Regions from separate parts of the Streptomyces sp. NPDC093018 genome, predicted to be linked through region 1. Evidence: riboswitches for the same ligand, from Rfam matches in the RefSeq annotation. Region 1 holds a riboswitch; the other holds the start of a gene.
What was found. Region 1 has a riboswitch for S-adenosylmethionine ahead of AB0N90_RS08705 (aminotransferase class V-fold PLP-dependent enzyme). Riboswitches for the same ligand answer to the same signal wherever they lie in the genome.
Positions count from the first base shown of each region.

Region 1 (4,397 bases):
GACCAGGTCTCCACCGGCGCCCAGCCCGACTGGTACATGGGCTTCGCCGAGGGTCTGATCCGCTTCATGCCGGGCTGGGAGATCAACTTCTGGGGCCACACCCTGGTCCTGGGCGTGTTCATCCCGCTGGTCCTCTTCGGTGTGGTGCTGGGCGCGATGGCGGCCTACCCGTTCATCGAGTCCTGGATCACCGGCGACAAGAGCGAGCACCACATCCTGGACCGCCCGCGCAACGCCCCGACCCGTACGGGTCTCGGTGTCGCCTGGGTGACGATGTACATGATCACGCTGGTCGGTGGTGGCAACGACCTGTGGGCCACCCACTTCCACCTGTCGATCAACGCCGTGACCTGGTTCGTGCGGATCTTCTTCTTCGTCGGTCCGGTCATCGCGTTCATCGCCACCAAGCGGATCTGCCTCGGCCTCCAGCGCCGCGACCGCGACAAGGTGCTGCACGGTCGCGAGACCGGCATCATCAAGCGGCTGCCGCACGGTGAGTTCATCGAGGTGCACGAGCCGCTCAGCCAGGAGCAGCTGCACACCCTCACCACGCACACGCAGTACGCGCCGGCCGAGATCGGCCCCGCGGTCGACGAGAACGGTGTCGAGCGCAAGGTGACGGCGTCCGAGAAGCTCCGGGCGAAGCTGTCCAACGCCTACTACGGCGAGGACAACCAGATCCCGAAGCCGACCTCCGAGGAGTACAAGGAGATCACGAGCGGCCACGGCCACCACTGATCCCCGCGTCGCCACGCCACAGAGGGGCCCCGTCCGCGAGCCGGACGGGGCCCTTCCCCGTGCCCGGGGCTCGATAAGGTGGTGTACGAGTTTCCACCCCTGTGTACGACAAGGAGCGGCTGATGAGCGCTGTGACCCCCGCCGGAGGCGACACCGCGGCGGCCCGCTCCTGGCCCGCCCTGCTGAACGGCCTGCTGACCGGCCAGAACCTGTCCGCGGACGACACCGCCTGGGCGATGGACCTGATCATGCGGGGCGAGGCGACCGACGCCCAGATCGCCGGGTTCATGGTGGCGCTGCGCGCCAAGGGCGAGACCGTCGAGGAGATCTCCGGTCTGGTGCGCACCATGTACGCGCACGCGAACGTGATCGAGGTGCCCGGCCCGGCCGTGGACATCGTCGGCACCGGCGGCGACGGCGCCAAGACGGTGAACATCTCCACCATGTCCTCGATCGTGGTCGCGGGCACCGGCGCCAAGGTCGTCAAGCACGGCAACCGCGCCGCCTCCTCCGCCTCCGGCTCCTCCGACGTCCTGGAGAAGCTGGGCATCAACCTCCAGCTGACCCCGAAGCGGGTCGCCGAGGTCGCCGAGGAGGCCGGCATCACCATCTGCTTCGCGGTGAAGTTCCACCCCTCGCTGCGCCATGTCGCCGCCGCCCGCGGCCAGTTGGGCATCCGTACGACCTTCAATGTGCTCGGCCCGCTGACCAACCCGGCGAAGGTGCGCGCCCAGGCGGTGGGCGTCGCCGACCCGCGCATGGCGCCCGTGGTGGCCGGGGTCTTCGCCGAGCGCGGCAACTCCGCGCTGGTCTTCCGCGGCGACGACGGCCTGGACGAGCTGACCGTCACCGGCACCTCCCGGGTGTGGGTGGTGCGCGACGGCAAGGTCTCCGAGGAGGTCTTCGACCCGCGCGACGTCGGCATCGAGCCGGTCCCCCTGGAGGCCCTGCGCGGCGCGGACGCGGCCTATAACGCGGAGGTCGCCCGCCGGGTCCTGGACGGCGAGCGGGGGGCCGTACGCGACGCGGTGCTGCTGAACTCGGCGGCGGCCCTCGTGGCCCTGGAGCCGACCGACGCCCCGCTCACCGAGCAGCTGCGCGACCGGATGGCGAAGGCCGCCGAGTCCATCGACTCGGGCGCGGCCAAGCGCACCCTGGAGCGCTGGGTGGCCGCCAGCAACGCCTGACGGCCACAGGCTGATACGACTGATCGTCCCGCGATCCGGACACGGGTTGCGGGACATCGATCTTTTCGCGTACGTTCCCTGTCAGGTCATGAGTGACAGTCATGAGGCCCCGGCCGACTGTCCGGCAACCCTCCGTCCGTGGCGGGGTGCCCCGGGTGAGGACCAGGTCGTAGGCAGCGAGGTCTACGGCAAGCGCGGACCCCTCGGGCGCTGTTGACAGCGCCGGGCCAGGGGTCCTGGTCGGTCGAGGGAGCCTCCCGTGAGCAAGCGAATGCGCTAGGGCCGCCGAGCCCCGCCTCCGCGCACCCCTTTCACCTTTCTTCCGTACGCCTCCTTTGGCGTGCGTTCTCACGGGAGTTCCCCATGTCTGTCTCCGCCGTTGCCGTCGACCCGTCGATTTCCACCCCGCTGCCCGTTCTGGGGCGAGATGTCACCGTGCCGCTCGTCACCGGCGGCACCATCACCTACGCGGCCCTCGACTACGCGGCCAGCGCCCCCGCCCTCCAGCGCGTCTGGGACGACGTCGCCGCCTACGCGCCGTACTACGGCAGCGTCCACCGGGGTGCCGGGTACCTCTCCCAGTTCTCCACCGACCTGTTCGAGAAGGCCCGTCGCACGGTCGCGGAGTTCCTCGGCTGCCGCGCCGACGACCAGGTGGTCTTCACCCGCTCGACCACCGACTCGCTGAATCTGCTGGCCCGGGTGGTCCCGGCCGACTGCCGGGTCTTCGTCTTCGAGACCGAGCACCACGCCTCGCTGCTGCCCTGGCGGGACGACCGGGTCACCTACCTGGACGCGCCGCGCAGCCCCCGGGAGGCCGTCGAGACGCTGGAGCGGGCCCTCGCCGACCGGGACCCGTACGGCCCGGCCCTGGTCTGCGTCACCGGCGCCTCCAATGTCACCGGCGAACTGTGGCCGGTGCGCGAGCTGGCCGCCGCCGCGCACGCCCACGGCGCCCGGATCGTCCTGGACGCCGCCCAGCTGGCCCCGCACCACCCGGTCTCCCTCGCCGACCTGGACGTCGACTGGGTCGCCCTCTCCGGGCACAAGCTGTACGCCCCGTTCGGCGCGGGCGTGCTGGCCGGGCGCGCGGACTGGCTGCGGGACGCCGAGCCGTACCTCGCGGGCGGCGGCGCCAGCCGCAGGGTCGCCCGGCGCGCGGACGGGGGCGTGGAGGTGGAGTGGCACGAGAGCGCCGCCCGGCACGAGGCGGGCTCCCCGAACGTCATCGGCGCCTACGCCGTCGCCTCCGCCTGCCAGGCCCTCACCGAGGCCGGCTGGGACGCGCTGGTCGCCCGCGAGCAGTATCTGATCGACCGGGTGCGCACCGGACTCGCCGAGATCCCGCAGGTCAGGGTGCTCTCCCTGTTCGGGGACGACGCGCCGCGGGTCGGGGTGCTCTCCTTCGTGGTGGACGGCTGGAACAGCTCCCACTTCGCGGCCGCGCTCTCCGCCGAGTACGGCATCGGCGTCCGCGACGGCCTCTTCTGCGCCCACCCGCTGCTGCGCACCCTGCTGGGCACGGCCCCCGAGACCCCCGCCGAGTGCGGCGCCCCGTCCCTGAACGCCATCCGCGCGAGCTTCGGCGCGGGCACCCCGGACGAGCATGTGGACCGCTTCGTCACGGCCGTACGGCAGCTGGTGACGGAGGGTGCGAAGTGGACGTACCGCACGGAGGAGGGGCGCTGCGTGCCGGTGGCGTAAAGCGATCGGCCGGCCGGTGAGGCGGCTTTCGGCGAGCGGTCAAGAGTCCAGGCCGATCGCGAAGGCCGCCTCCAGGTCGTGCTGCGAGTACGTCCGGAACGCCACATGCGTGTCCGTCGCCTCGACGCCGGGGATCCTGCTGATCCGCCCGGGGATCACATCGGCCAGGTCCTCGTGCTCCCGCACCCGCACCATGGCGATCAGGTCGTACGTACCGGTGACGGAGAAGACCTCGCTCACCGACTCCAGCGAGGCGATCTGCTCGGCGATCTCGGGAATCCGGTCCACGCTGGTCTTGATGAGGACGATCGCGGTGATCACGGCTGGTTCTCTCCCTCGGGGGCCGGTTCAGGTGCGCATTTCACTCTATCCCCACGTCCGAAGCGCACCCACGCGTAGACGAACCCCGCCCCGAACCCCACCAGGTGCGCCAGATACGCCACCCCGGGACCCTGTACCGAGCGCCCCGCCGCGAGCCACTGGAGCGTCACCCAGAACGGCAGCACGACCCAGGCGGGAAAGCGCAGCGGCAGGAAGAAGAGGAACGGCAGGAGACTGGTGACACGGGCCCGCGGGAACAGGAAGAGAAAGGCCCCGAGCACCGCCGAGATCGCCCCCGACGCGCCCACCAGGGACTGCTCGGAGGTCTCGTTGGCGACCGCGTACCCCAGCAGGGCCAGATAGCCGCAGCCGATGTAGAAGACGGTGAACTCCACCCGGCCCATCCGCTCCTCGGTCAGTACGCCGAAGACGAGGAGGAAGAGCATG
Region 1 covers NZ_JBFBFF010000003.1:305,495-309,891, forward strand. The annotation lists gene AB0N90_RS08695 (cytochrome bc complex cytochrome b subunit) at 1-738, shown strand, start outside; gene trpD (anthranilate phosphoribosyltransferase) at 861-1,925, shown strand; SAM riboswitch class IV at 2,010-2,126, shown strand; gene AB0N90_RS08705 (aminotransferase class V-fold PLP-dependent enzyme) at 2,289-3,629, shown strand; gene AB0N90_RS08710 (Lrp/AsnC ligand binding domain-containing protein) at 3,669-3,950, opposite strand; gene AB0N90_RS08715 (rhomboid family intramembrane serine protease) at 3,947-4,397, opposite strand, start outside.

Region 2 (4,397 bases), on a different contig from region 1:
GCGGCAGCGCCGTGCCCGCCGCGGCCAGCCGCTTCGAGCGCTCGGCCCGCTCCTCGGCCGGCATGGTCAGCGCCGTGTGCAGGGTCTCGGCGGTGCCCGTGATGTCGTACGGGTTGACCGTGAGCGCGTCCTCGCCCATCTCCTCGTGCGCCCCCGCCTCCCGCGAGAGCACCAGCACACAGCCCTCGTCGGAGACGACCGGGACCTCCTTGGCGACCAGGTTCATGCCGTCCCGGATCGGGTTGACCAGCGCCACGTCGGCCAGCCGGTACGCGGCCAGGGAGCGGGCGAAGTCGTCCTTCACATGCAGCACCACCGGGATCCAACCCGGCGTCCCGTAGGCCGAGTTGATCTCCTCCGCGACCCGCTGCACCTCCGCCGTGTACTCCCGGTACACGGCGAGGTCCTGCCGGGAGGGGTACGCGAACGCGACGTGTACGACCTTCTCCCGCCACTCGGGGTGCTCGTCCAGCAGCTGCCGGTACGCCAGCAGCCCGCGCACGATGTTCTTGGACAGCTCGGTGCGGTCGACCCGCACGATCGTCCGGCGGCCCTCGCCGATCTCCGCCCGCAGCGCCGCCATCCGCTCGGCCACGTCCGGCCGGTGGGACCGCTCGCGCAGGAAGTCGGCGTCCGCGCCCAGGCCGTGCACCCCGATCCGGGTACCGGCGGGGATCCCGGGCCCCAGCACCGCGTGGCAGCACTCGGTGAACGCGTCCGCCCAGCGCCGGGTCAGGAACGCCGCCCGGTCCGCGCCGAGGATCCCGGTGAGCAGCTCCGCCGCGATGTCGTCCGGCAGCAGCCGGAAGTACTCCGCCGGTGCCCACGGCGTGTGCGAGAAGTGGCCGATGCGCAGATCGGGCCGGAGCCTGCGGAGCATCCGCGGGGCGAGCGCCAGGTGGTAGTCCTGGATCAGCACCGCCGCGCCCTCGCCCGCCTCCTCGGCCAGCGCGTTCGCGAACGCCCGGTTGTACGCCTCGTACGCCGCCCACTGCCGCCGGAACTCCGCGTCGAAGACGGGCTCCAGCGGGGTCTGGTAGAGCATGTGGTGCACGAACCAGAGCACCGAGTTGGCGATCCCGTTGTACGCGGCGGCGAAGACCTCCGGGTCGATGTCCAGCATCCGCACCCGCTGCCCGCCGGTGTCCGCCTCCGGCAGCAGCCCGCCCTCGGCGCGGCGCACGGCCGCCCGGTCGCCGTCGCCCAGCGCGGCGCACACCCAGACCGCGTTCGTCTCCGGGCCGATCGCCGACAGGCCCGAGACCAGCCCGCCGCCGCCCCGCTTGGCGCGCAGCGAACCGTCCTCGCCCGTCTCGTACGAAACCGGGCCGCGATTGGACGCGACCAGCACCTCAGCACCGTGCGTGGAAGCCATGGTCCAGAACCTAGCCCGGCCCGGAAACCCTCAAACCAACGGACCCGCCCGGAACGCCGCCGCAGCGGGCCGTACCTGCGCTTTCACGCCACCCGGCGGCGGGCGTACTCCGCGATCTCGGTCATCGGCGGCCGCTCCTCGGTGTCCACCGCGTAGGTACGCGGCTCGAAGCCGGAGACCCCCCGCTCGAACTGGGTGAGCGCGGGGCGCACCAGATGGCCGCGGGCCAGCCGCAGCTGGGCCGTGCGGTAGATGGCCGCCGCCATCCGGCCGAGCGCCTGCCCGTCCTGGTGCCGGTGCTTGCGCACCCCGACGTCCACCTGGGCCAGCGCGTCCAGGCCCACCAGGTGCAGCGCGTCCACCAGCATGCCCAGCTCCACCCCGTACCCGACCGGGAACGGCAGCTGTTCGAGCAGCGAGCGCCGGGCCGCGTACTCCCCGCCCAGCGGCTGCACGAAGCCCGCCAGCTGCGGCCAGTGCATGTTCAGCAGCGGGCGCGCCATCAGCTCGGTGACCCGGCCGCCCTGCCCCGCCGTACCGGCGAGCGGACGGTCGTACATCGCCTTCACCAGCTGGACGTCCGGCTCGGTGAGCAGCGGGCCGACGATGCCGAGGACGAAGTCGGAGGAGAACTCCCGCAGGTCCGCGTCGATGAAGCAGATGATGTCCCCGGTGGCGACCAGCAGCGAGCGCCACAGCACCTCGCCCTTGCCCCGCACCGCGGGTATCCGGGGCAGGATCGCGTCCCGGTGCACCACCCGCGCGCCCGCCGCGGCGGCGACCTCGGAGGTGCGGTCGGTGGAGCCGGAGTCGATCACCAGGACCTCGTCGACGAGCGGCACCCGCTCCATCAGATCGCGCCGGATCACCGCGACGATCTCGCCGACGGTCTCCTCCTCGTCGAGCGCGGGCAGCACCACGCTGATGGTCTGGCCGGTGCGCCCCTTCGCCGCCAGGACCTGGTGCGCCGGCCGATCGCGCACGGACCAGGAGCGGTTGCCCATCCAGCGCTCGACTTCTTCCAGCACGGTCCCCGGCTCCTCACGCTCGTCTCGCGGCTCGTCTCGCGGTACGGACGACTATCTCAACTCTCCAGGCCTTCGGTTACAGTCTTGAGCAACGCCGATGACCATCGCATGTCGGGGGTCGCGCGCGGACACACCGCAGCACTGCGGACACAATCGAATACCGCTCATCCAGAGGGGCAGAGGGACACGGCCCGATGAAGCCCCGGCAACCCTCCAGTCGGTTCTCGTTCTCATCACAGCGAGGCTCCCGGCTAGGGAAGGTGCCAAATCCGTCTCACGGCGAAGTGCGTCGTGAGGAAGATGAGGAGAAAGGGCCTCGCCTCTCATGGCTGTGCAGACAGTTGCCACCTCCGGTACCTCCACCGTCGATCTCGGCCCCGCCGCCGCCCTCAGCTGTCGCGAATGCGGCCACCGCGTCCCGCTCGGCCCGGTCTTCGCCTGCGAGGAATGCTTCGGCCCGCTGGAGATCGCCTACGACTTCTCCGCCTACGACACCGAAGAGCTGCGCAAGCGGATCGAGGACGGCCCCGCCAACATCTGGCGCTACGCCCCGCTGCTGCCGGTCCCGGCCGATGTCGCGGACAAGCCGAACATCAACCCGGGCTGGACCAAGCTGGTCAAGGCCGACAACCTGGCCCGCGAGCTGGGCGTCACCGGCGGTCTGTACGTCAAGGACGACTCCGGCAACCCGACCCACTCCTTCAAGGACCGGGTCGTCGCCCAAGCCCTGGAGGCGGCCCGCGCCTTCGGCTTCACCACGCTGTCCTGCTCCTCCACCGGCAACCTGGCCGGCGCCGTCGGCGCCGCCGCCGCCCGCGCCGGGCTGCGCTCCTGCGTGTTCATCCCGCACGACCTGGAGCAGGGCAAGGTCGTCATGGCCGCGGTCTACGGCGGCGAGCTGGTCGGCATCGAGGGCAACTACGACGATGTGAACCGCTTCTGCTCCGAGCTGATCGGCGACCCGGCCGGCGAGGGCTGGGGCTTCGTCAACGTGAATCTGCGGCCGTACTACGCCGAGGGCTCCAAGACCCTGGCGTACGAGATCTGCGAGCAGCTCGGCTGGCGGCTGCCGGACCAGATCGTGGTCCCGATCGCCTCCGGCTCCCAGCTCACCAAGATCGACAAGGGTCTCCGGGAGCTGATCGAGCTGGGGCTGGTCGAGGACCGGCCGTACAAGATCTTCGGCGCCCAGGCCGAGGGCTGCTCGCCGGTGTCGACGGCCTACAAGGCGGGCCACGACGTCGTACGGCCCCAGAAGCCCAACACCATCGCCAAGTCCCTCGCCATCGGCAACCCGGCCGACGGCCCCTATGTCCTGGACATCGCCCGGCGCACCGGCGGCGCGGTGGAGGACGTGACGGACGAGCAGGTGGTGGACGCGATCAAGCTGCTGGCCCGCACCGAGGGCATCTTCGCCGAGACGGCCGGCGGGGTGACCGTCGGCGTCACCCGGAAGCTGATCGAGAGCGGGGCGCTCGACCCGGCGAAGAGCACCGTCGTCCTCAACACCGGCGACGGTCTCAAGACCCTCGACGCGGTGGCCGGCACTGGCCTGACCGCCACCATCCGCCCGAACCTGGACTCCTTCCGAGAGGCTGGCCTCGCATGAGCGTGACCGTTCGCATCCCCACCATCCTGCGCACCTACACCGGCGGACAGGCCGAGGTCGCCGCCGAGGGCACCACCCTCGGCGAGGTCATCGAGGACCTGGAGAAGAACCACACCGGCATCGCCGCCCGCGTCCTGGACGACCAGGGCAAGCTGCGCCGGTTCGTGAACGTCTACGTCAACGACGACGACGTCCGCTTCGAGCAGGGCCTTGCGACCTCCACCCCGGACGGCGCGGGGGTCTCCATCATCCCGGCGGTGGCCGGCGGCTGCTGACCGAATGATCGATCATTACCTTAGGTAATGACGGTCACCGAAAGTACATCGGATTGCCCTCTCCGTGAGAGAAGCGGAGGGGGCAATTCTGCGTGATTGAGCGCGGTACA
Region 2 covers NZ_JBFBFF010000014.1:142,501-146,897, reverse strand. The annotation lists gene AB0N90_RS27565 (trehalose-6-phosphate synthase) at 1-1,375, opposite strand, end outside; gene AB0N90_RS27560 (glucosyl-3-phosphoglycerate synthase) at 1,459-2,403, opposite strand; SAM riboswitch class I at 2,565-2,710, shown strand; gene thrC (threonine synthase) at 2,729-4,012, shown strand; gene AB0N90_RS27550 (MoaD/ThiS family protein) at 4,009-4,287, shown strand.
Region 2: another riboswitch for S-adenosylmethionine. It lies ahead of thrC (threonine synthase); the one in region 1 lies ahead of AB0N90_RS08705 (aminotransferase class V-fold PLP-dependent enzyme).